One region of the Comamonas sp. CMM03 genome, then DNA from elsewhere that is predicted to be linked to it. Evidence: riboswitches for the same ligand, from Rfam matches in the RefSeq annotation. Region 1 holds a riboswitch; each other region holds the start of a gene.
The links. Region 1 has a riboswitch for cobalamin ahead of KW830_RS16140 (TonB-dependent receptor domain-containing protein). Riboswitches for the same ligand answer to the same signal wherever they lie in the genome.
Positions count from the first base shown of each region.

Region 2: another riboswitch for cobalamin. It lies ahead of cobW (cobalamin biosynthesis protein CobW); the one in region 1 lies ahead of KW830_RS16140 (TonB-dependent receptor domain-containing protein).
Region 3: another riboswitch for cobalamin. It lies ahead of KW830_RS03855 (nitrite reductase); the one in region 1 lies ahead of KW830_RS16140 (TonB-dependent receptor domain-containing protein).

Region 1 covers NZ_JAHUXB010000004.1:495,446-504,484, forward strand. The annotation lists gene KW830_RS21475 (methyl-accepting chemotaxis protein) at 1-225, shown strand, start outside; gene KW830_RS16125 (bacteriohemerythrin) at 229-744, shown strand; gene KW830_RS16130 (VOC family protein) at 881-1,315, opposite strand; gene KW830_RS16135 (ABC transporter permease) at 1,509-4,187, opposite strand; cobalamin riboswitch at 4,341-4,569, shown strand; gene KW830_RS16140 (TonB-dependent receptor domain-containing protein) at 4,644-6,536, shown strand; gene KW830_RS16145 (ABC transporter ATP-binding protein) at 6,575-7,279, opposite strand; gene miaA (tRNA (adenosine(37)-N6)-dimethylallyltransferase MiaA) at 7,318-8,313, opposite strand; gene KW830_RS16155 (multidrug effflux MFS transporter) at 8,377-9,039, opposite strand, start outside.
Region 2 covers NZ_JAHUXB010000001.1:848,509-853,174, reverse strand. The annotation lists gene cobN (cobaltochelatase subunit CobN) at 1-2,282, opposite strand, end outside; gene cobW (cobalamin biosynthesis protein CobW) at 2,282-3,364, opposite strand; cobalamin riboswitch at 3,817-4,037, opposite strand; gene KW830_RS03830 (GNAT family N-acetyltransferase) at 4,035-4,619, opposite strand.
Region 3 covers NZ_JAHUXB010000001.1:854,018-863,056, reverse strand. The annotation lists gene KW830_RS03885 (cobalamin biosynthesis protein) at 1-488, opposite strand, end outside; gene cbiT (precorrin-6Y C5,15-methyltransferase (decarboxylating) subunit CbiT) at 485-1,681, opposite strand; gene KW830_RS03875 (cobalt-precorrin-6A reductase) at 1,680-2,426, shown strand; gene cobJ (precorrin-3B C(17)-methyltransferase) at 2,443-3,240, opposite strand; gene cobI (precorrin-2 C(20)-methyltransferase) at 3,257-3,997, opposite strand; gene KW830_RS03860 (precorrin-8X methylmutase) at 4,005-4,634, opposite strand; gene KW830_RS03855 (nitrite reductase) at 4,618-5,874, opposite strand; cobalamin riboswitch at 6,062-6,302, opposite strand; gene KW830_RS03850 (VWA domain-containing protein) at 6,509-6,994, opposite strand; gene KW830_RS03845 (ATP-binding protein) at 7,171-8,328, opposite strand; gene cobN (cobaltochelatase subunit CobN) at 8,325-9,039, opposite strand, start outside.

The DNA.
Region 1 (9,039 bases):
ACCCATGGCATCGAGCAGATCAACCAGGCCATGATGCAGATGGACCAGGTCACCCAGTCCAACGCGGCCCTGGTGGAGGAATCCGCTGCCGCCGCCCAGTCGCTGGAAGGCCAGGCCCAGGCCCTGGTGCAGGCCATCAGCGTGTTCAAGGCCGATGCCGTGCTGGTGCAGCGCAGCGCGCCCGCGCTGGGCATGCGCCCGGTGGTGCCGGCGCTGGAGGCCTGAGCGATGGCGTATTTCGAGTGGGCCGATGACATGGTGATCGATGGCGGCCCCATCGATGCAGACCACCGCCTGCTGGTGGATCTGGTCAATGAACTGCACACCGCCACCCGCGAAGGCCAGGGCCGGGCGGTGGTGGCGTCCATCCTGCACCGCGTCATCACCAGCACCCAGGACCATTTGCGCAATGAAGAGAACCTGATGGCGCAGATGGGCTTCCCCGATCTGGAGAACCACAAGGTCGGGCACAACCATTTCATGGACCAGCTGTGGGACCTGGAAAAAAAACTGCAGGCCGGCAGCATCACCGTGGCGGCGCAGCTGTCTGCCGTGCTGCGGGACTGGCTTTCGCTGCACATCCGCCGCAACGACAAGGAATTGCTGCGCTTCCAGCGCCGCAAGGCGCGCGAACAGGCCCGTGCGGCAGCGGGCACCAAGGCCCCGTTGCTGGCACCGGCCAAGCCGTCGCAGGCGGCAGCCGCCCCCGGCGTGGCGCTCGCGAAGCCGGTGACCAAGGTCTAGGGCGCACCCAGTCCACCTGGCCCCCAGGCCTGGCGGCGGCCTACCTCCGCCCTATCGCCACCCACCCCAGGCGCCTGCGCAGCCATGCCAGGCGCCTTTTGCATGCCGCGGTGTCACCCGGTGGGCAAAGGCTTGCCTAGGTGGCGCCGCAGCCTGCCTGTTCCTGCACCACGATCACCATCCAGGGCACGCCGAAACGGTCTTTCAGCATGCCGAAGGACGGGGAGAAAAACGTCGGCCCCAGCGGCATGGTGACCTCTCCCTGGGCGGACAGCGCATCAAAGTGCTTGCGCGCCTCGGCGGCATCGGTGCAGTTCAAGGTCAGGCTGAAGCCGGTAAAGAGGCGGATGCCGGGGCTGGGGTCGTCGCTGGCCATGATCAGGGTCTCGCCCACCTGCAGGCTGGCGTGCATCACCATGTCGGGCCGTGCGGGTGTGCATTCGGGCGGCGGCGGCTCCGGGCTTTCGCTGTAGCGCATCAGCGCCTGGATGGTCGCCCCAATCGCATCGCGGTAAAAGTTCAGGGCCTCTTCGCAGCGGCCCTGGAACAGAAGATAGGTCTGGACTTGCATGCATGCCTCCGGTGGTTAGACAGCGGTTGTACGGCAGCGGCGCCAATGCAGGTATGACAGAACGTAGCCGGGCCGACCAATGGCCAGGGCCGCATGGCGGGCACGTCGGGAAGGGCGGGAATGGCGGGAATGGCGGGTGGCACGCGGTGGCACGCGGTGGCAGTGTGCCGCCGCCGCAGGCGCCATGCCGCCATTACCAGTCTTCCTTCACCGCCAGCACCGCGTCCTCTCCGGTGGCCTGGCGGCCGGCCCACCAGGCCGTCAGCGTGCCGGCCAGCACCACGGCACAGGCCAGGGCCAGCAGGCGCCCGGCGGGCAGGCGCAGCTCCATGGTCCAATGAAAGCTTTGTGGGTTGACCACGTGCACCAGGATGGCGGCCACGCCCAGGCCCAGCAAGGTGCCGGCCAGTGCGCCCATGGCCGTCCAGGCCGCGCCCTCGCCGGCGACCACCGTGAGGATCTGCCGGCGCGTCAGCCCCAGGTGGGTCAGCAGCCCAAACTCCTTGCGCCGTGCCAGCACCTGGGCGCTGAAGCTCGCAGCAATGCCGAACAGCCCGATGCCGATTGCCACCGCCTGCAGCCAGTAGGTAACGGCGAAGCTGCGGTCAAAAATCTCCAGCGAGCGCTGGCGCAGCGCGGCGCTGCTGGTGAGTTCCAGCGGCGGTGCCTGTCCGCCGGACAGTCGGGCCAGCGCGGCTTCGATGCGCGGCTGCAGTGTGGCCTGACCCTCGCCCGCAGCAGGCCACAGCGACAGCTCGGACATGCGGGCATCGCCCGTCAGCCGCTGGTAGTCGCCCCAGTCCATGGCCACCGCGCCGAACTGGCGGATGTAGTCGCGCCAGATGCCGGCAATGAAAAAGCGCGTTTCCGCTGCGCCGGCCGTGGGGACGGTGGCCGGGTCGTCTGCCCCGGCAGCACTGCCGTCGGCCAGCCCGGTGCTGAACGCACGGTCCAGCAGCGGCCAGGGCTGGCCGGCCTGCACGCCATACAGCGTGGCCACGGCCTCGCTCACGTAGACGGCAACCATGCTGTCCGGAACGGGCTGTGCAGGCGCGGCCCCCACCCACGGCAGCTGCTGGGCCTGCGGGCCGTGCAGCGGGCGCAGCAGCAGGCTGATGGCCGGGCGCTGCGGGTCCAGCCACAGGCTGGTGGCCCGCATCGGCTGGGCGCGTTCCACCCCGGGCAGGTCGCGCACGGCTTGCAGCAGCGCGGGCGGCAGCAGTGCCGCATCGGATTTGGACGAGCCGCCGGCCGCACGCAGGTACAGCGGTGAGGGCAGCACGGCGTCCAGCCAGTCCAGCATGCTGCCGCGAAAGCTGGTGACCATCACCGTCAGCGCCACGGCCAGGCTCAGGCTGGCCACCACGCCGCCCACGGCCACGCTGGCGCTGGCCCGCATGCGGCGGGCACGTTCCAGCGCCAGCATGGACAGCGGCTGCCGCAGCGCGCCCGGCCACAGCTGCTGCAGGCCGCCCAGCACGCGATCCAGCAGCCAGGGCAGCAGTGCCATGCCGCCCAGCAGCATCAGCCCTACGGCCACATAGGCGGCCAGGGGAATGCCCCCAATAGGCGGCACGCTGGCCAGCAGCGCACTGGCGGCCACCAGGGCCAGGCCGGTCCAGGCGCGCGCAGGCGTCTGGCCCACGGCGCCCAGCCCCTTGAGCGTGGCGGCGGGCGGCAGCGCCCGCGCGGTGCGTGCCGGCCACCAGGCGCCGGCCACGGTGGCGGCCAGGCCCAGGGCAAAGAAGGTGGCGGCGGCCGGTGCGCTCCACAGCAGTGGGGGCTGGCCGCCGGCAAAGTAGCCGCCGCCCAGGTCCCCTCCCAGCATGCGCAGGGCCAGCCAGGCCAGTCCGGTGCCCAGCGCAATGCCGGCCGCGCTGCCGACCATGCCCAGCAGGGCGGCTTCCCACAGCACCAGGCGCATGCGCTGCGCGGGCGTGAGCCCCAGCACGGCCAGCAGCGCCAGTTGCGGTGCGCGCCGCGCCACGCTCAGCGCCAGCACGGAAAACACCAGAAACGCCCCGGTGAACAGCGCCACCAGAGCCAGCACGGTCAGGTTGACGCGGTAGGCGCGTGACATCTCGGCCGCACGCTGCTGCTCACCGCCCGGCTGCTGCACCAGCACCTGGGCCGGCCAGCCGGGCAGGGCACGCAGCGCAGCGGTGAAGGCACTGCGGTCGGTGCCGCTGCGCAGCAGCACATCCACACGCTGGATCTGGCCGTCCTGGCCCAGCAGGTCCTGGGCGGCGCCAATGTCCATTACTGCCAGCGGGGCACCGCCGGCTGCCACCGTGCCGGCCACGCGCAGCGTCACGGCATGGGTGTGCACGCGCACCGGCAGCAGGGCGCCGGGGGCGCTGGCTTCGTCCAGGCCCAGGGCCTGCAGTGCCGCCGGGTTCAAAAACACCGCGTCGGGTGCGAACAGCCGCAACCGGTCCTGGCCGGCAAACAGCCGGGGCTGCAGCGCAGGGGCCAGCGGGGCCGACTGCAGCGCGTCGCCGCCCAACAGGCGCAGCGACAGCGGTTCCGGTGGCGCGTGCGGGGCCTGGCCGGACGCAGCGGTTGTGGCGGGCGGGTTGTCGATCTGCACCGTGCCTTCGATCCACGGCGCGGCATGCTGCACCTCGGGCCGCAGCGCGATCAGCGGGTAAATGCTCTGGGGCAGGCTGGAGCGCATGCCACGGAATTCCAGATCCGGCTGGCCGTTGACGCTGCGCACCGCGCGGGAAAACTCATCCAGCGCCGACTGGTTGATCACATGCACCGCAAAACCCAGGGCCACGCCCAGCGCAATGGCCAGCAGGGCGGTCAGGCTGCGCCAGGGCTGGCGCCGGTACTCCTGCAGCGAAAAACTGGCCAGCAGGCGCGGCAGCGGAGAAGCGGTGAGAGAGGGTGAGGCGGGCACGGAGGTTCCAGGGCAAAACAGCGGTGTGCACCGCCGCCAGGGCGGGTGGGCACGCCAGCGCGGCCCACGGTTCCATGGGCAGGGCATTCGCCATCCTACAAGCCCCGTGTCAGCCTGCTGCCTACAATGCGGGGTTTTGGTGCTTGCAGCGCTGTTCTGGCGCTGCGGTTAAACGGGAAACATGGACGCCGGCGCCCGCGCTGGCACAGCATGTACTGCCCCCGCAACAGTGAGCGCACAGGTCCCGCAGGACCCGCTTGCCATCTCTTGCCACTGGAGCCATGCGCTCTGGGAAGGCTTGGCAAGCCGTGCGCCAGTCTGGATACCGGCCAAAACAGGTCCAGCATCCGCTGGCGTGCCGCTGTGCATGCAGACCCGGGTTGCTGGTTGTGTGAAGCACGGGCGGGGACGCCGGTGCCAACCATGTGTGCATCCATGCGAAATTTCCAACCATTCCCAGCGGAAGGCCAGCGCGCTTCCGTGCGTTTTCCTCTGGCGGCCGTGGCCCTGGCCGCGGCCTGCCTGGCCCAGCATGCCGCTGCGCAGAGCGTGCCCCTGTCCACCACGGTGGTGACCGCCACCCGCTCTGAAACGCCGCTGGACGAAACCCTGGCCGATGTGCGCGTGATCACCGAAGAGCAGATCAGCAATTCGGCAGGCCGCTCGCTGGCCGAAGTGCTGCAGCGCTTTGCCGGCGTACAGATGTCCAGCAGCGGTGGTCGTGGCAACCTGCAAAGTGTGTCGATTCGCGGCAGCAAACAGGTAATTTTGCTGGTGGACGGGGTGCGTTTTGGGTCTGCTACCGCCGGGGATCCTTCGCTGGCAAGCCTGCCTCTGGAGCAAATTGAGCGCATCGAGGTGGTGCACGGCCCGGCATCGGCCCTGTATGGCAGTGATGCCATTGGCGGGGTGATCCAGATTTTTACCAAACAGGGAAAAGGGTTGACGCAAGCTTTTGTGCCCCATGCGCAGCTGACCTGGGGCAGTGGTGGCTACAAGGATGCCAGTGGCGGCTTTGCAGGTGCACAGCAGGGCTGGAACTACAGCCTGCATGTAGCGCGTGTGGTGGACCCCGGCTTTTCTTCCACCAACGAAAAGAGCGCGTACTACCACCGGGACGCAGACAAGTTTGACCAGACTTCGCTGACAGCTTCACTCGGATATGCCTTCAATGACGCCTGGCGTCTCGATGCCAATTTGATGCAGGCGGATGGCTATGCCGAATCGGACAATGGCAGCACCACGCATTCGTGGCTGGATTCGAACGCGGGAACCCGTTCACTCAAGCTCTCGGGCACTTTGAGCGAGGCCTGGAAAACCCAGCTGAGCGTGTCCCGCTCCATGGACAAGCAGTGGAACCGTGACCGCAGCATCGCTACGGGCATGTTGGTCAGTTCAACCTTCAATACCGCCCAGGATGAGTACAAGTGGGGCAACGAAATCAAAACACCGATTGGTTTGGTTGTTGCCGGGCTGGAGAGGTTGGAACAAAGCATTGTGTCGACCACGAAGTTCGACCGCTCCGAACGTAGCACCAATGCTGCCTATGCAGGCCTGAATGGCAGCCACAGTGCGCATTCCTGGCAAGCCAATCTGCGCCGCGATGACAACTCTCAGTTTGGTAGTTACAACACCTGGGGTATTGGTTATGGCTATCAGGTGCTACCCACTTTGCGAGCTTACGCATCGCGTGGAAAGAGCATCAATGCACCTACATTCAACCAGCTGTACTACCCTGCAGACCCTGTGTGGGGTGGGGGAGGGAATCCCAACCTTCAGCCAGAGGAAGGGCAGAACACGGAAGTGGGCCTGAATTGGGACCTTGCAGGTCACGAATTCAAGTTGGCACACTTTGACAACAAAGTGCGTAACTTGATCGTTTGGGGCAGCACGGTGGAGAATGTGGACCGGGCCCGCATGAAGGGGTGGTCGCTGGGCTATCAAAAGTCTGTCGATACTTGGCGTTTTGCGGCAACCTACGAACACCTGGATGCGCGCGATAACGAAGGCGAACGCATCACACGGCGCCTACCTGAAGCACAGGCCACTTTGTCTGTGAACAAGACGCTCGGGGCGTGGAAATTGGGTGCCAATGCGCTGTACGTAGGCAAGCGCACGGATGCTGTCTATGGCGTTGGTACGGTTGACTTGAAGAGCTATACCACCGTGGACCTGCACGCCGAATACCAGTTTGCCAAGGACTGGGCGGTGCAGGCCCGTGTGGCCAACCTGACCGACAAGGTCTATGAAACCGCCTACGGCTACAACCAGCGTGGCCGTGCCGGCTTTGTCACCTTGAAGTGGACGCCGCGTTGAAGCTGCGCCGCTAGCACGGCCCCGCGGTCCGGCGCTGTTCAGGCCGCCGCAATGCCCCGGGCCGTCAGCCGCAGCACCCGGTCAGCGCGGGCTGCCGCGTCCGGGGAGTGGGTGACCAGCACCAGGCTGGCGCCGGCTTCGCGGGTCTGGGCCACGAGCAGGTCCATGGTGCGGGCGGCCGTGTCCGGGTCCAGGTTGCCGGTGGGCTCGTCGGCCAGCAGCAAGGCCGGGCGGTGCACCAGGGCGCGGGCAATGGCCACGCGCTGCAGCTGGCCGCCGCTGAGTTGCTGGGGCAGGCGCTGCCCCATCTCGCCCAGGCCCACGGCTTCCAGCATGGCCTGCACGCGGGCGTCCTGTTCGGCCGGGGTGCCACGCGCCAGCAGCATCAGCGGCAGGGCCACGTTCTGCGCCACGCTCAGATGCGGCAGCACGTGAAAGGCCTGGAACACAAAACCCACATGGGCGCGGCGCCAGACGGCCAGACCGGCTTCATCCAGGCGGCCGATGTCCTGTCCCTGGTGCAGCACCTGGCCCTGGTCCCAGCGGTCCAGCCCGGCCAGGCAGTTGAGCAGCGTGGACTTGCCCACGCCCGAATCGCCGACGATGGCGACAAACTCGCCCGCCGCCACCTCCAGGTTCACCTGCTCGAACACCGTGGCCGCATCGGCCCCTGTGCCATAGCGTTTGGCCAGATCCACGACCTGAACGTTGGCGGGCGGTGTGCTGGCAGATGGCAAGGACATGGTGAATACGGTCAACGGCGGGAGACGGGAGCAGCGGCTTACTTGGGCAGGCTGGCCTGCACCACACCCCAGGCAGCTTGCACCAGCTGCACGATGGCGTCGGGGGCCTGGCAGTCAATGGCGTGGCGCTGGGGCATGCTGCGCAGCCAGGTGATCTGGCGCTTGGCCAGCTGGCGCGTGGCGGCAATGCCTTTTTCGCGCACCAGGTGCATGTTCAGCGCGGGCTTGTCGCGGCGCTCCTGCCAGTCCAGTTCTTCCCACACCTGGCGGTAGCCCACGCAGCGCATGCTGGGCAGGTCCAGGTGCAGATCGGGACGGGCGCGCAGCGTGCGCACCTCGTCCACCAGGCCGTGCTCCAGCATCTGCTCGAAGCGCTGGGCAATGCGCTGGTGCAGCCAGGCCCGGTCGGTCGGCTCCAGCGAAAACAGCGTGGCATCGAAGCGCGGCGCCGATGCATCTTTCGCGGTGTGGAAGCTGGACAGCGGCTTGCCGGAGATCTTCCACACCTCCAGGGCACGCTGGATGCGCTGGCTGTCGCCGGGCGCCAGGCGCTCGGCAGTGACCGGGTCCACCTGCGCCAGCAGGGTGTGCATGGCGGGCCAGCCGATCTCGGCGGCCTGGGCATCCAGCGCGGCGCGCACTTGCGGGTCGGCGGCCGGCATTTCGTCCAGTCCTTCAAACAGCGCCTTGAAGTACAGCATGGTGCCGCCCACCAGCAGCGGCACGGCGCCACGGGCGCGGATCTCGGCCACCAGGCGTTCGGTGTCGCGCACGAATTCGGCGGCGGAGTAGCTTTGTGTGGGCTCCAGGATATCGATCAGGTGGTGGGGCACGGCGGCCAGCTCGGCCGGTGTGGGCTTGGCCGTGCCAATGTCCATGCCCCGGTAGACCAGCGCGGAATCGACGCTGACGATTTCAGCGGCCAGGCCACGCTGCTGCAGCACGGCGGACAGCGCCAGCGCGGCAGCGGTTTTGCCGGAAGCGGTGGGCCCGGCAATGGCAATGCAGGGCAGGGAAGAGGCGGAAGCGGTCACGGTCACAGAAAACAGATCAAAAGCGGGGCAGGAAAAAGGGCAGGAGAAAGGGCAGACAAAGGCTCAGGCGGCCGGGGCCACGCCCCAGCGGCGCACCAGCACCCAGGAGGCCAGGGCCGTCCAGGCTGCCCAGAAGGCCGTGCCGAAGACCAGAGGGTACACCGTACCGTCCAGGTGCTGGCCCAGCCAGGCGCCCATGGCAAAGGCCGTCAGGGTCATGGCGCAGCCGTTGAGTGCCGCGGCGGTGCCGGCCGCCTGCGGAAAGGCGCTGACGGCGCCGCTTTGCCCGCAGGGCTGCTGGATGCCGTGGGCCACCATGTACAGGCTGAACGGCAGGGCATAGGCCCAGGCATTGGTCACCTCCAGCAGGGCGGCGGCCAGCAGGCTGCCGTTGCCCAGCACGGCCAGCAGCCCGGCCAGGGCCACGGTGCGGCGCACGCCCAGGCGCTGCAGCAGGCGGCGGCAGAGGATGGTGCCGGCGATATAGCAGGCACCGTTCACGCCCAGCAGCAGGCCCACATCGGCGGCGGTCCAGCCCAGCACACCGATGAAGGTGAAGGATGAGGCCGCCAGGAAGGTGAACAGCCCGGCGTACGAGCCGCTGGTGGTGGCCGTGTAGGCCAGAAAAGTGGGGTGGCGCACGATGGCCGCCCAGGTGCGGGCCAGCTGGCGCGGCTGGGTGGCATCCGGGCGCGGGGTGGCCAGGCTTTCGCGAAAGCACAGAGC
Region 2 (4,666 bases), on a different contig from region 1:
GTGCCCGGCAGCAGATCGTGCGCCAAGGCGCGGATCAGGCTGTTGTTCGCCCCCTGGCCGTTGCCCACCGGGTGGCGGGCCAGTGCCAGCAGGGTGTCCCGCTCCAGGCGCCCCTGCGGGGACTGGCCGAAGACATGCAGCCCGTCGCGGATCTGGCTTTCCTTGAGCTCGCACAGATAGGCATCGGTCTTGTTCAGCAGTTGCTGCTCGTCCGCCTCGGTACGGGGCGCCGCCACCCCCAGGTCCTGGTGCAGATCGTGCTGCACGATGTGCGCCAGAATCTGCTGGCGCAGCAGCTGGGCGCGCCGGCGGTCCAGCGTCACTGCCTCGTAGTACTCGTCCACCATGCGCTCCAGGTCGCGCGTGGGGCCATAGCTCTCGGCCCGCGTCAATGGCGGCATCAGGTGGTCCACGATCACTGCCTGCGCGCGGCGCTTGGCCTGCGCCCCCTCCCCCGGGTCGTTCACGATGAAGGGGTACAGGTGGGGCATGGGCCCGAACGCCAGGTCAGGCCAGCAGGTCTGCGACAGCGCCACGCTCTTGCCCGGCAGCCATTCCAGGTTGCCGTGCTTGCCCACATGCACCATGGCATCTGCCTGCCAGGCGCTGCGCAGCCAGTGGTAGAAGGCCAGGTAGTAATGCGGCGGCACCAGATCGGGGTCGTGGTAGCTGGCCATGGGGTCCAGCTGGTAGCCACGCGCCGGCTGTATACCCACAAACACCTGGCCGCAACGCAGGCCCGCCACCATGAAGCGCCCCTGGCGCAGCATGGGGTCGGACGCGGGCGGGCCCCAGCGCTGCACCACGGCCTGCTGGTTCTCCGCCGGCAAGCTGGCAAAGAAAGCCTGGTAGCCGGCCAGATCCAGGCTCTGCTGCGCCGGCCGCACACCCCAGGAATCGGGATCGTTGGTGATGCCTTGCTGCAGCTGCTGCATCAGGGCATCGCCATCGGCGGGAATCTGGTCCAGCACATAGCCCTGCTGCTGCAGCGCCTGCAGGATGTGGATGACGGAAGCCGGCGTATCCAGCCCCACGCCATTACCCAGCCGGCCTTCCTGCGTGGGGTAGTTGGCCAGAATCAATGCCAGCCGCTTGTCGGGATTGGCTTTGCGCCGCAAACGGCACCAACGCTGCGCCAGCGCCACCACAAAATCCAGCCGCTCGGCATGGGCCTGGTACTGCACCACATCCGACTGCGTCAGCTCGCTGCGGTGCGACAGCCCTTTGAAACTGATGGCCCGCGTGATGATGCGCCCGTCCACCTCGGGCATGGCCACGTGCATGGCAATGTCCCGCGGCTGCAGCCCGTGGGCGTCGTCCAGCCAGCTTTGCTGGTTGCTGCCGGACATGATGACCTGCAGCACCGGGATATCGCCCGCCAGCGCATGGTCGCCCGGCGTTTCCAGCGACGACTGCGCAAACGACGTGGTGTTCAGAATCAGCGACACCTGGTGCGCACCGCACAGCTGGTGCAGCAAGGCCAGGCTGGTCGCATCCTTGAGCGACAGCAGCGCCAGCGGCAGCGGGTTCATGCCCTGCGCCAGCAGTTGCTGGCACAGCTGGTGAAACACCTGCGTATTGCCCGACTGCAGGTGGGCGCGGTAGAACACCACCATGACCACGGGCGCGCCGGCCTGCCACTGCCAAGGCCCGGGCTCCAGCCAGTGCGCGGCCGTCGCCGCATCGTGCGCGGGGTGGTACACCGCTGCGGACGGCAGCGGGCGCGGCGCCAGCGCCGGCTGCGCCCCTTGCAGAAAGCTGTGCCACAGATAGCGGAACATCTCGCGGGCATTGGCCACCCCGCCTTCGCGCAGATAGCGCCAGATGCTGCGGCATTGCTCCACGGAGGCCGTGCTCTTTTGCAGCAGGTTCAGGTCTTCCGTCGTATCCCCGGAAAACATCACCAGCACAATGCCGTTCTGGCGGCACACCTCGCGGATGCGCTCCGTGCCATAGGGCCAGTAGCTCTCGCCGCCCAGGTGGTCGACCACAATCACCCGGGCATGCTGCAGCACCTCGTCGACGTACAGGTCCACCGAGGCCGGCTGGCGCAGATGCATCAGATTGGCCAGCCGCACCGTCGGCAGACGCTCGCCGTCCCTCCCCGGCCCCAGGCCCTGCTGCGCGGCGCTGGCCTGCAGCTGGGCATAGGCCTCGGCCAGCAAGGCCAGCGTGGTGTCGGCTGCACTGAGCACCACCACATCGGCCGGCGACTGGCCCAGGCTGGAGACAAAGGCTTCGTCATCGACAAAGCCCCCGGGCTGGACGGCAAGCAAATGCATCAGAGCGCTCCGGCGGTCAGACCATTCAGCGCGGCACGGATGGGGTCCTCTTCCAGATCGTGGCCGATGAAGACCAGATGGGTCTTGCGCGCCTCGTCGTCGCGCCAGCGGCGGTCGAAATAGCTGTCAAAACGCTTGCCCACGCCATGCACCACCAGGCGCATGGGCTTGCCTTCCAGGGACACAAAGCCCTTGACGCGGTAGACCGTGTTCTCGGCCACGATGTCGGCCAGGCACGCCAGCAGGGCATCCCGATCCACCTCGGGCAGCTCGATCACCACGGAATCGAAGGCATCGTGGTCGTGCGCGTCGTGGTGGTGTTCCTCGCCTTCGCCATGCTCGTGGTGGCCCACCCGCTCATGGATGCTCTCTTCCGAGGCGCTGGACAGGCCCAGCACCACCCCCAGATCGATCTGGCCATGCTCGGCCGCCACGATCTTCACCTGGGCCGGCACCTCTTCCCGCACGATGGCCTCCACCTTGGCGCGGTCCTGCGCGCTGGCAAGGTCCAGCTTGCTCAGCACCACCAGGTCGGCGGAGATCAGCTGGTCTTCAAACAGCTCGTGCAGCGGGGATTCATGGTCCAGATTCGGATCCTGCTTGCGCTGGGCATCCACGGCCGCGGGGTTGGCCGCAAACTGGCCGGCGGCCGTCGCCGGCACATCCACCACCGTGATCACGGCGTCCACCGTGCAGGCGTTCTTGATTTCGGGCCAGTTGAATGCCTGCACCAAGGGCTTGGGCAGGGCCAGGCCACTGGTTTCGATCAGGATGTGGTCGATATCGTCGCGCCGCGCAATCAGCTGGCGCATGACCGGGTAGAACTCTTCCTGCACGGTGCAGCACATGCAGCCGTTGGCCAGCTCGTAGAGCTGACCGCTTTGCGGATTGGTTTCGTCTTCACAGCCGATGCCGCAGCCACGCAGGATCTCGCCGTCGATCCCCAGTTCGCCGAACTCGTTGACGATCACCGCAATGCGCCGGCCATTGGCGTTCTGCAGAATGTGGCGCAGCAGCGTGGTCTTTCCGCTGCCCAGAAAGCCGGTAACGATGGTGGCGGGGATCTTGTGGTGCGTACTCATGGTCAGAAACTCCTGTGCTCCGAAGAAAAAGAAAGCTGCGGCCTCAGCGCCCGCTGCCAGTGAAGGGGGTGCCGGCGCAGTGTGCGCGGCGTGGGCGATGTGAGGGCAGTGCAGCGGCAGGGCCCGCGACCGGCTGGCCGCCATGGCGCTCACGGCCTCGGCCGAACAACCGCTGCGGGCCACAGGTCAGGGGGTGCATGCGCCGGTCCTGCCCGGCAGGCCGTGCCATGGAGACATCCGCAGTGCAGCGCGCAGCCATGCGCACGCCCTGCACGGACGTTGGGACAGGCATGCGCCGGGCATGCCGATGTGTGAACGGTTGAACCATGCTCTCCCCGAGCCGCCACGCGACAAAAAGCATGCGGAGGGGAAGCGATGCGTGCGACAGGCCTGGGTCGCACCGCCAAAGCGGTGGAAAGGGCCAGTCAGCAAACAGCCCACACCCCGTGGCATACCACTGCAATCGAACAGGTCGGTATTCTGGCTCGCCGTCATACCGCACACACGGCCTTCCCAGGTAACGTACCCAGTGGCATCAACGTGTGGCGGTCAGGCTTACAGCAGCGGGGGCTGCGCCGGAATGCTTCCCACCCGAAGGCGAAGGTCACCGGACTTCCCGTTTCACCCGGCATGGGCATGCGCCATGCAGAGCTCCTGTTCAAAGCGCAAATTATAGGAGCGGCAGCACACCCTTCGCGCAACGGGGACAGCTAAGTGGACGCTGCAGTGGGCAGCACAGGCGGCAGCAGGCACTGCATGTGGATGGTCTGCCAGACCGGGTCGGCCTCGCGCTGCAGCACCGCAAACCCCTTGCCTTGCCAGAACTCCAGCGCCCCGGCAAAAACGGGTGGGTGTGCAGGTACAGCACCTCCACCCCGTGGGCCCGGGCGTGGGCCTGCAGCGTGGCCCACAAGGCCTGCGCCAGGCCCTGTCGCCGCCACACTGGCGCCACAAACAGGCGCACCACTTCCACCACGGCCAGCGGCCCGAAGTCCAGTTGCGCAAACCGGCCGTCGTACGGGCGGTAGGCAATGCTGCCCACCACACCCCGCTGCGCATCGTGGGCCGCCCACATCTGCCCGCCGCCGCCCCCGTACACCTGCTCGAAATGCAGCAGATCCGCCGGCGTGTCCTGGGCAGACACGCGCGCACCGAACATCTGCACGCGTGCATCGCGCAGAAAACCGTCCACCTCCTGCAGGCGCTCGACCGGCTGGATGGAAATCAGATGGGACAGGGACAAAGACAGGGTCATGCCAGCCTCGAAACCGCCATGCGCACAGGCTGCCGTGGGGGCTGCCG
Region 3 (9,039 bases), on a different contig from region 1:
GAATGAACTCCGGTTGGGAAAGGAGGGGAAGACAGGCAGCCTGCGGCAATCGCCAGCGTGGCGCAACGGTCTTCGGAAACCAGGCGGGGCACCAGCAAACCGCCTGCGGCAGCTTTGCCCCGGGCGGGTACGGCATGGGTTTGCGCGGCATGCAGGGCCAGGGCTTCGGACACACTGCCGGTGCCAAAACGCTGCGCCACGCGCTGCGACACCGACGGTGTGGTGATGTGTGCAATCTCGGCGGCGTCCACCACCAGCCACTGCACCTGCGGCCAGCAGCCGGCCATCCAGCGCTGCAAAGCCTGCCAGGCGGGGGTGGCCAGCCGGGTCTTCAGCACCGCACAGCAAATGCCTTGTGCCGGCAGCGGCAGCGCCACCTGCTCCCAGCAGCTGGCAAACGACTGCGGCTGGGCATCGGACGTGAAGCCCCAGCCCAGGAACCAGTGGGTGGCGAGGGGCACATGCGCCCCGTGGATCGCGTGTGTCACGGGCAGCTCCATGACCACTGCACCAGCGGCCGCGCTGCATTCCAGGACTGCATGCTTCCCAGCGGCCGGGCCTCGCTCCATTGCAGCTGCAACAGCTGACCGCCATGGCTGCGGTGCAGCTCCATCAGCAAGGCCTGGGTTTCCAGCGCCACGGCATTCACCACCAGACGCCAGGGATGGTCCAGTCGCGCCCGCAGCGCCTGGAAAAGCGCCAGGGAGAAGCCGCCACCGACAAACACGGCCTGCGGCTGGGGCTGCAATGTGGCCAGCACGGCCAGGGAATCCCCCTGCACCACCTGCAATGCCACGGCATAGCGTGCGGCGTTGTGGGCAATATTGGCCACCCGCCCGGCATGCTGCTCCACACACACGGCCGTGCCACCGGCCAGACACCATTCCACGGCGACCGAACCCGATCCGGCCCCCAGGTCCCACAGGCACTCCCCCTTGCGCGGGGCCAGGGCCGCCAGCGTCATGGCCCGCACCGGGCTTTTGGTGATCTGCCCGTCATGCGCAAACGCATCGCACGCGCGGCCGGCCACCTGCGGCAGGCCCTGCCCGCCACGGGCCTCGAAGGCGGCCGCCACGGGCGCCACCACCGGCTGCTCCAGCATTTGCTGCGCCAGCTCGCTGGCCTTGCCAGTGCACACCGTCTGTGCCTCGCTGCCGGCATTCGACACCAGCCACAGGGGGCTCTCGCCCCAGTCCTGCCCGGTCAGCCAGGCGGCCAGGCGGTGCGCCGCCGGCGCATCCCGCAGCAGGCAGATGAAACGTTCGCCCTGCGCCAGCAGCGGCGTCAGAGTCTCCAGGCTGCGGGCATGCAGGCCCAGGCAATGCACCTGCTCCTGCGACCAGCCGAGCTCGCCCGAAATCCACGAAAATGTCGACGGCTGCGGATGGTTGCGCCACTCGCCGCGTTCCAGGTGCCTGGCCACCGAAGCCCCGCCGCCAAAGTGAAACGGATCCCCCGACACCAGCATGGCGACCTTCTGTTGACCGCGCAGCTGCAGCAAAGGCTCCACGCTGAACGGAACCGGCCATGCGCGGCCACGCTCCCCCACCTGGGCCAGCGCCAGATGCCGCGGGCTGCCGAACACCACCGCAGCCTGCTCCAGGTCCTGCACGGCCGCAGCGCTCAGGCTCTGCAGGCCCGAGGGATGAATCCCGATAATCGAAAGCCACGGATAGGCCATGACCCAAGTTCTCCTGTTAGGCGGCACTTTTGATGCCTACACACTGTCCACCCTGCTGCATGCAGCGGGCATTCCGGCCGTCTACTCCTACGCCGGCGCCACGCTGACGCGGCGCACCGCTCCCCTGCCCACCCGCGTGGGCGGTTTTGGCGGCGTCCAGGGCCTGGTGGATTACCTGCAGCAGCACCGCATCAGCCATGTGATCGATGCCACCCACCCGTTTGCCGCGCAGATGAGCCGCAACGCCCTGGCCGCCTGCACGGCGGCAGGCATTCCCCTGCTGTCGATGGAGCGCCCCGCCTGGTCTGCCCAGCCCCAGGACCGGTGGACACCGGTGGCCGACATGGCGGCCGCGGCCCAGGCATTGCCACCGCAGTGCCGCAATGTGTTTCTGGCCATCGGCCGCAAGCAGCTGGCCGCCTTTGCCGGCCAGGCCAGCGCACACCGCTTTGTGCTGCGGGTGGTCGACCGCCCCGAGGAGGCCCTGCCCCTGCCCGCCGCCAGTTACGAACTGGTGGTGGCGCGCGGCCCTTTTGCGCTGGCCGACGAAATCGCCCTGCTCCGGCACCATGCCGTCGACTGCATCGTCAGCAAGAACGCCGGCGGCGCCGATACCTACGCCAAGATCGAAGCCGCCCGCGCGCTGCAGATCCCCGTGGTCATGGTGGACCGCCCGCTGCTGCCCGCTCGCACGCAGTGCCAGACCCCGCAGCAGGCCATGGACTGGCTGGCCGGCCAGCGCTGAGCGGCGGGCACCGCCTTCAGCCATGCGCAGGCGCTCCATAGCTGCGCGGCGTGTAGACATGCCGGCCCACCTGACGGGTCAGGCTGTTGCCCACGATGACGACCGTGCGCATGTCCGCCATGTGCGGCGTCACCTGCTGCAACTGGCACACCCGCAGGGTCTCGTCCGGCCGGCTGACATTGCGGGCAAAGCAGATCAGGCGCTCGGGTTCGCAGTGCGCGGTCAGGACATTCAAAGCGCGCACAAAGCCCTGGGGCCGCGACTTGGAACAGGGGTTGTAGAACGCCATGGCAAAGTCGGCCTGTGCCGCAAGCCGGATCCGGCGCTCGATCACTTCGGCTGGCTTGAGGTTGTCCGACAGATTGATGGTGCAGAAATCATGGCCCAGCGGAGCACCCAATCTCGCGGCCGCCGCCAGCATGGCCGTGATGCCGGGCTGCACGTCCACCTCCACGGCCTTCCAGCGCAGCTGCTCCTGCGGGCTGGCGCCCTCCAGCACCTCGAACACGGCACTGGCCATGGCAAACACGCCAGGGTCGCCGGACGAGAGCATCAGCACCTTCCGGCCCTCGGCCGCCACATTCAGCGCCTGGCGGGCGCGGTCCAGTTCTTCCCGGTTGTCGCTGGCATGCAGGCGCAAATGCTCCAGCCCGCTCAGCCGTTCCACATAAGGAAAATAGCCAAAAGCATCGCTGGCGCCGGCAATCGACTGCCGGGCCTGCTCCGTCAGCAGCGCCGCGTCGCCGGGCCCCAGGCCCAGCACGCACAGCTGCCCCGTGATGGCGCCCTTGACCGCGTTCTGTGTGGTGTCCATGTCCATGCGGCTGCGCTCACATGTCATTGGCGGGGCGGCGGCCATTGCCGTGCACGATCACAATCGCAAAATACGGGCAGCGCTCCGGCGCATCGCGCAGCGGCATCACCTGCTCGTCGCTCATGGTTCCGTTGATCACCAGCCACGCCTGGTCCAGCTTGCCCTGCTCCGTCAGCAGCGAACGGATGCGGCCCAGATGGCGGCCGACCTTCATGATCACCAGCGCATCCGAGCGGGCCATGTGGGCGCGCAGCGGCTCGTCGGCCAAGGTGGCCGGCAGCACGCTCATCACATCGTCGCCCCAGGTCATGGGCATGCCCGTGGCATGCCAGCAGCCCACCATGCCGGGGATGCCGGGCAGCACCTCGACCGGCACCACCCCTTCCTGCTGCAGGCGCACATACAGGTGCATGAAGGAGCCGTAGAAGAACGGATCGCCCTCGCACAACACGATCACATCCTCGCCGCGCGCCAGCTCGGTCAGGCGCGCTTGCCAGCCCAGATAGAAATCCGACAGCTGCGCGACATAGCGCGGGTCGTCGTGCGGGATCTCGGTGGTCAGCGGGTACTCCATCGGGTACTCCGTGACCTCGGCGTGCAGCATGCCGTTGACCAGCTGCCGGGCCTTGCCCGGGTGGCCGCGCTTGCGGAAATACGCGACATGGCGCGCATTGCGCAGCAGACGGTCCGCCTTCACGCTCATCATGTCCGGATCACCGGGGCCCAGGCCCACGCAGATAATTTTGCCGCTGTTCATACGTTCCTCACTCCACCGACGTCGCCAGCGCATTGACTGCAGCCACCGTGATGGCCGATCCGCCCAGACGCCCCTGCACAATGGCGAAAGGAATCTGCCCCCATGCACGCAGCGCATCCTTGGACTCGGCGGCACCGACAAAGCCCACGGGGCAGCCGATGATGGCGGCCGGGCGCGGGCATGCCGGGTCCTCCAGCATGTTCAGCAGGTGGAACAGCGCGGTCGGCGCGTTGCCGATGGCCACCACCGCACCGTCCAGGTGTTCGCGCCACAGCTCCAGCGCGGCGGCACTGCGGGTATTGCCCATGGCCTGGGCCAGCCCGGGCGTGCGGGCATCCTGCAAGGTGCAGATGATGGCGTTGTCGGCAGGCAGGCGCTTGCGCGTGATGCCTTCGCTGACCATGCGCGCATCGCACAGAATCGGGGCGCCGCGCTGCAGGGCTGCTTCTGCGGCCTGCGCAAAATCTGCGGAGAAATGGATGTCCTGTGCCAGGCTCACCATGCCTGCGGCATGGATCATGCGGCAGGCCACCCGCTCCTCCAGGGGCGTGAAGCGGGCCAGATCGGCCTCGCTGCGGATGATGCGAAACGATTGCCGGTAAATCTCTTCACCGTGCATTTCATAGTGGTAGGTCATGAAGTAGTGTGGGGAGTTCTGCAGGCAGTGCCGATCCGGCCCGGTAAGGGAGCCGGACCGTTGGGCAGCCGGGCTGCCCGGCAGCGCCTGCATGGAGCCAGACCGCGTCCGGTGCGGACGTGCTGGCAAAGATCAGTGAGGTGGCATCGGACGACAGCGCGCAGAACTTGGCGCAGCCGCTGACGTGCAGATGCCCGCGCTCAGGCACATGGGGCGCCAGTTGCAGCGCCATGTCCTGGGCCGGCACATGGGCCTGCGCACAGCGCGGGCTTCCGGTGCAGGCCGACACCCGCAGGCGTGCATCCGCTGCATCGCTCATCCAGTGCCGTGCATCCAGGCGGGCCACCCGCGCCGGCGCATCCGCCGACATCAGCAGCAGCGAACGCCAGGGCGTGACGCGGATTTCCGTGTCGGCCGGCAGGCTGGCCGCCAGCGCCTGCATCGCCAGGGCATCGATGCGCCCCAGCGGAGCCCCCAGCACCCAGCCTTGCGCCAGCTGACCCGGCAGCACCGGTGCTGCAGCGGGCGGCTGCGCGCCCTGGGGCACCGCATCCTGCAATAGCGTATCCAGCGGCAAAGACGGCAGCAGCGCCTGCAGGCGAGTCGGCGGTGTACCGGAAACGGCCATCCGCGCGCGGGCGAACCAGGCGGCAATGTGGATCGCGGCATCAACCAGCTGCTGCACATCGCCAAAGCGGTACCAGTCACCGGCCTCGCCCAATGCCAGGCCATAGCCGCCGTCCGCATCCGCCCAAACCCGCAGATCAGAGGCCACGCCGCCCAGGCTGCGCGCTGCATCATCCACCAGCAAGCCGAACTTGCTGGGCAGCGCAGCCATGCCCTGGCGCTCCAGCGCACTGGGGCACAAGCGCTCCACCACCGCACGGCCCAATAGCGCGGCGAGCTGGTGGGTGCGGTCATGGACCGTGTAAAAAGGGGTGCAATGCACGGGCGGCGCCAGATCGGCATCCGCATCCGCCGGAATCAGCCGCGCCGCCACCAGCTGCGACAGCAACGCAGGCAGGTCCGCATCCGCCACCCCGCGCAGCTGCACATTGCCCAGCCGGGTCAGCTCGATCTGGGGGTGCGCCAGGGACAGTGCCAAAGCCGCCAGTGCGGCCCACTGCTCCGCGTTGATGGAGGCACAGACCGGGCGCACCCGGACAATCCATCCATCTTCCGACCGCATGGGTTTCCATGCCGTGGGACACCAGCCCTGGACCTTGATGGAATCAGCCATGGTGCGCAGCGCCCCCATCCAGAGCCGCTGCCCACACCGTCAAACCCAGAGCCTCTCGCGCCATGCTGTATCCGCAGTCGGTCAGGCCGATACCCGGGCCGGACGATTGAAACTTGCAGGGGGGATGGAAGATGGAAGCGATTGGCGGCGCGAAGATGCGAGCCCATCAAGCCACATGCACTCCCGCTGCGCCTTGTTCACGCCAGGCCGGTCTCCGGACTTACAGAGCTCAACTCGTGGAGTTGATCGCTGGACGCGCCTTCCCGCTTGCGCAGTGGCTGTCATTGCTGCAAGCAATGACGGGCGTCCCCTCTCTCTGATTACCGTTGCGGGTGCAGTGCAGGAATGGTGGCGAACCACGCACCTGCTTCTCGTTTCATTTCCTTGCGCGCAGTGCGCGGCGAAACACCTGGGATCAGCGCGAATTTTACGCGATATCTGCCCCCATCCCGCGCCCGATCCGAAAACTCCACCCCAGTATCGGCCGCCACTGATGCAACGCAGCAAATCACCGCTTTTTTCCGCCGCTCTGCGGCATGCAGCCTGCCGCAGCGGACAGCGCAGTGAGCGGCACGGTGACCAGCACAGCGGGGCTGAAAAAGCCGTGGCACGCCTGCCTGGGTGCCCACTGCACTCAGCCGGCAGTGGCAAAAAGCTCCGCCCGCACCCACTCCCCGCACCACATCGCCGCCAGCCGCTGGCACCGCCCCAGCGCCACCGCATCATTTTCAAAGTCGATGATGCAGCAACGGTCCACCCCCTCGGGGCGCACCGGCAGCGGATCAAAGCGTCCGTCCGTCAGCAGCCAGACCGTGGCCCGGGTGCCGGGCGGGCAGCGCCGCAGCGCACCCTCCACGGCGTCGACAGCGGGCTGGATCGGCGTTCCGCCACCGCCGCGCAAGGGCGCAATCCAGCCGGCATTGAAAGCCCCGGCTTTCGCCGGGGACTGCAGCCACCGTGCCTGCTCGCCCGCAAATCCGATCACCGCCATATGGTCGCGATCGCGGTAGAACTGCTCGGTCAGAGCCAGCAAGCACCCTTTGGCCCAGGCCAGCTTTTCACCGCGCAGCATGGACGCCGACAGATCCAGCAAGACCAGGTGCAGGGTCTTGCTCCCCACAGGCCGCGGGCGAAAACGCAGGTGTTCGGGCCGCAGCGCCCCGCGGCCCTTGGACGCCAGCGTGGACACCCAGTCCAGGCGCCGCCCTGCCGCCCCGTTCAGCCGGCCCTTGCGAGAGGTATTGCCACCGCGCCCCGCCTTGGCCTTTCCGGCCAGTCCCGCCACAGCGGAGCGCGTCAGGCTTTTTTTGGCAGCAAAGGCTTCAGCGACTTGACCGCCTTCATCGCCACCAGCTGGGGTGGCGGCATGGCGCCCCAGGCATCGGCCGGGGCGGCATGGTCCGGCAATGTATTCGCCGATGGTGCCGGCCCATGCCCGGACTGGCCGGACGGGGTACCTGCCCCCTGCGCCCCACCGGTTGGCGGCGGGGCTGGAGGTGGCGTCTGTTCCTCGGAACTCGGCTGCTGTTCCGGCTGCTGCGCCGGCTCACCCGACGCGGGCGGCTCAGCCGGTGCAGCCTGGGTGCGCCGGTGCGCCAGCGCCAGTTCCGCCACCGCCTGCACGTCCGCCGGCGTGACGGCACCGCGGCCGTGCAGCGCCGCATGCGCCCGCGCCGCGCGCAGCATCACCAGATCCGCCCGCACCCCTTCCACCCCGGCGTCCTGGCAGCGCTGGGCGACATCGTCGTGCACGGCATCGGTCCACGCCACAGCCGCCACGCGCTCGCGCGCCAGCTTCACCCGCTGCGCCAGATCGGATTGCGCCGCAGCGTGCTGCTCCACAAAGGCCTGCGGATCGGCATCGAAGGCCATGCGCGTCTTGACAATGGCCTTGCGCACCGCGGCACTGGGCACATTCTCCAGCCGCACGAACAACCCGAAGCGGTCCAGCAGCTGCGGCCGCAGCTGGCCCTCTTCCGGATTCATGGTCCCCACCAGGGTGATGCGCGCATCGTGCTGGTGCGACACGCCGTCGCGCTCCACCCGGTTGATGCCGCTGGCGCTCACGTCCAGCAGCAGGTCCACCAGCGCATCGGCCAGCAGGTTCACCTCATCCACATACAGGATGCCGCCATGGGCACGCGCCAGCAAGCCCGGGCGGAACACCACCGCACTGCGCTGCAGCGCGGCTTCCAGGTCCAGGGAGCCGGCCAGCTGTTCCTCCGTCGCCCCCAGCGGCAGGTTCACAAAGCGGCCGGCCGGCAGCAAGGCAGCCAGCGCCCGCGCACTGGTCGACTTGGCCGTGCCGCGCGGCCCCTCCACCAGCACGCCGCCCAGCAGCGGGTCCACGGCCGCCAACAGCAAGGCCGTCTGCAGCTGCGGCTGTCCCTCGATGGCAGTGAACGGAAAGCCCGCCGCCTGCGCGGGCGGTGCGGATTCGGTGGACGAGATCATCGCTTCTCCAACAATTGTTCAGCGGCCAGCAACTGCTGCTCCAGCAGCGCCTGGTAGTCCCCGCTGTCTTCCCACAGCCCCCGGTGGATGGCCTCCAGCAGCCGCTCGCACATGCCGTGAAAGGCCGCAGGATTGTGCTGCTGCAAAAAGTCGCGCGTGGCGGCATCCGCCACAAAGGCATCGGTCACGCGCGCGTACTGGTCGTCGCGCACCACGCGGGCCGTGGCATCAAAGGCAAACAGATAGTCCACCGTGGCCGCCACCTCGAACGCGCCTTTATAGCCATGGCGCTTGATGCCGTCGATCCACTTGGGATTGGTGACGCGGGCGCGCACCACCCGGCTGATTTCTTCCTGCAGCGTACGCATGCGCGGGGCATCCGGGTTGGCATGGTCGCCAAAGTACAGCGCCGGCTGCTGGCCGCGGAAATGCCGCACCGCCGCCGCCATGCCGCCTTGAAACTGGTAGTAATCGTCCGAATCCAGCAGGTCGTGCTCGCGGTTGTCCTGGTTGTGCACCACCAGCTCGATCTCGCTCAGGCGCTGCACAAAGCGCTCGGGCAGCGCGGTCCCGTCGTCCTTTTGCCCATAGGCATAGGCTCCCCAGTTCCGGTAGGCCGTGGCCAGGTCTTCGTCGCTGTCCCAGTTGCGGCCGTCGATCAGCCCCTGCAGACCCGCCCCATAGCTGCCGGGCTTGGCGCCGAACACGCGC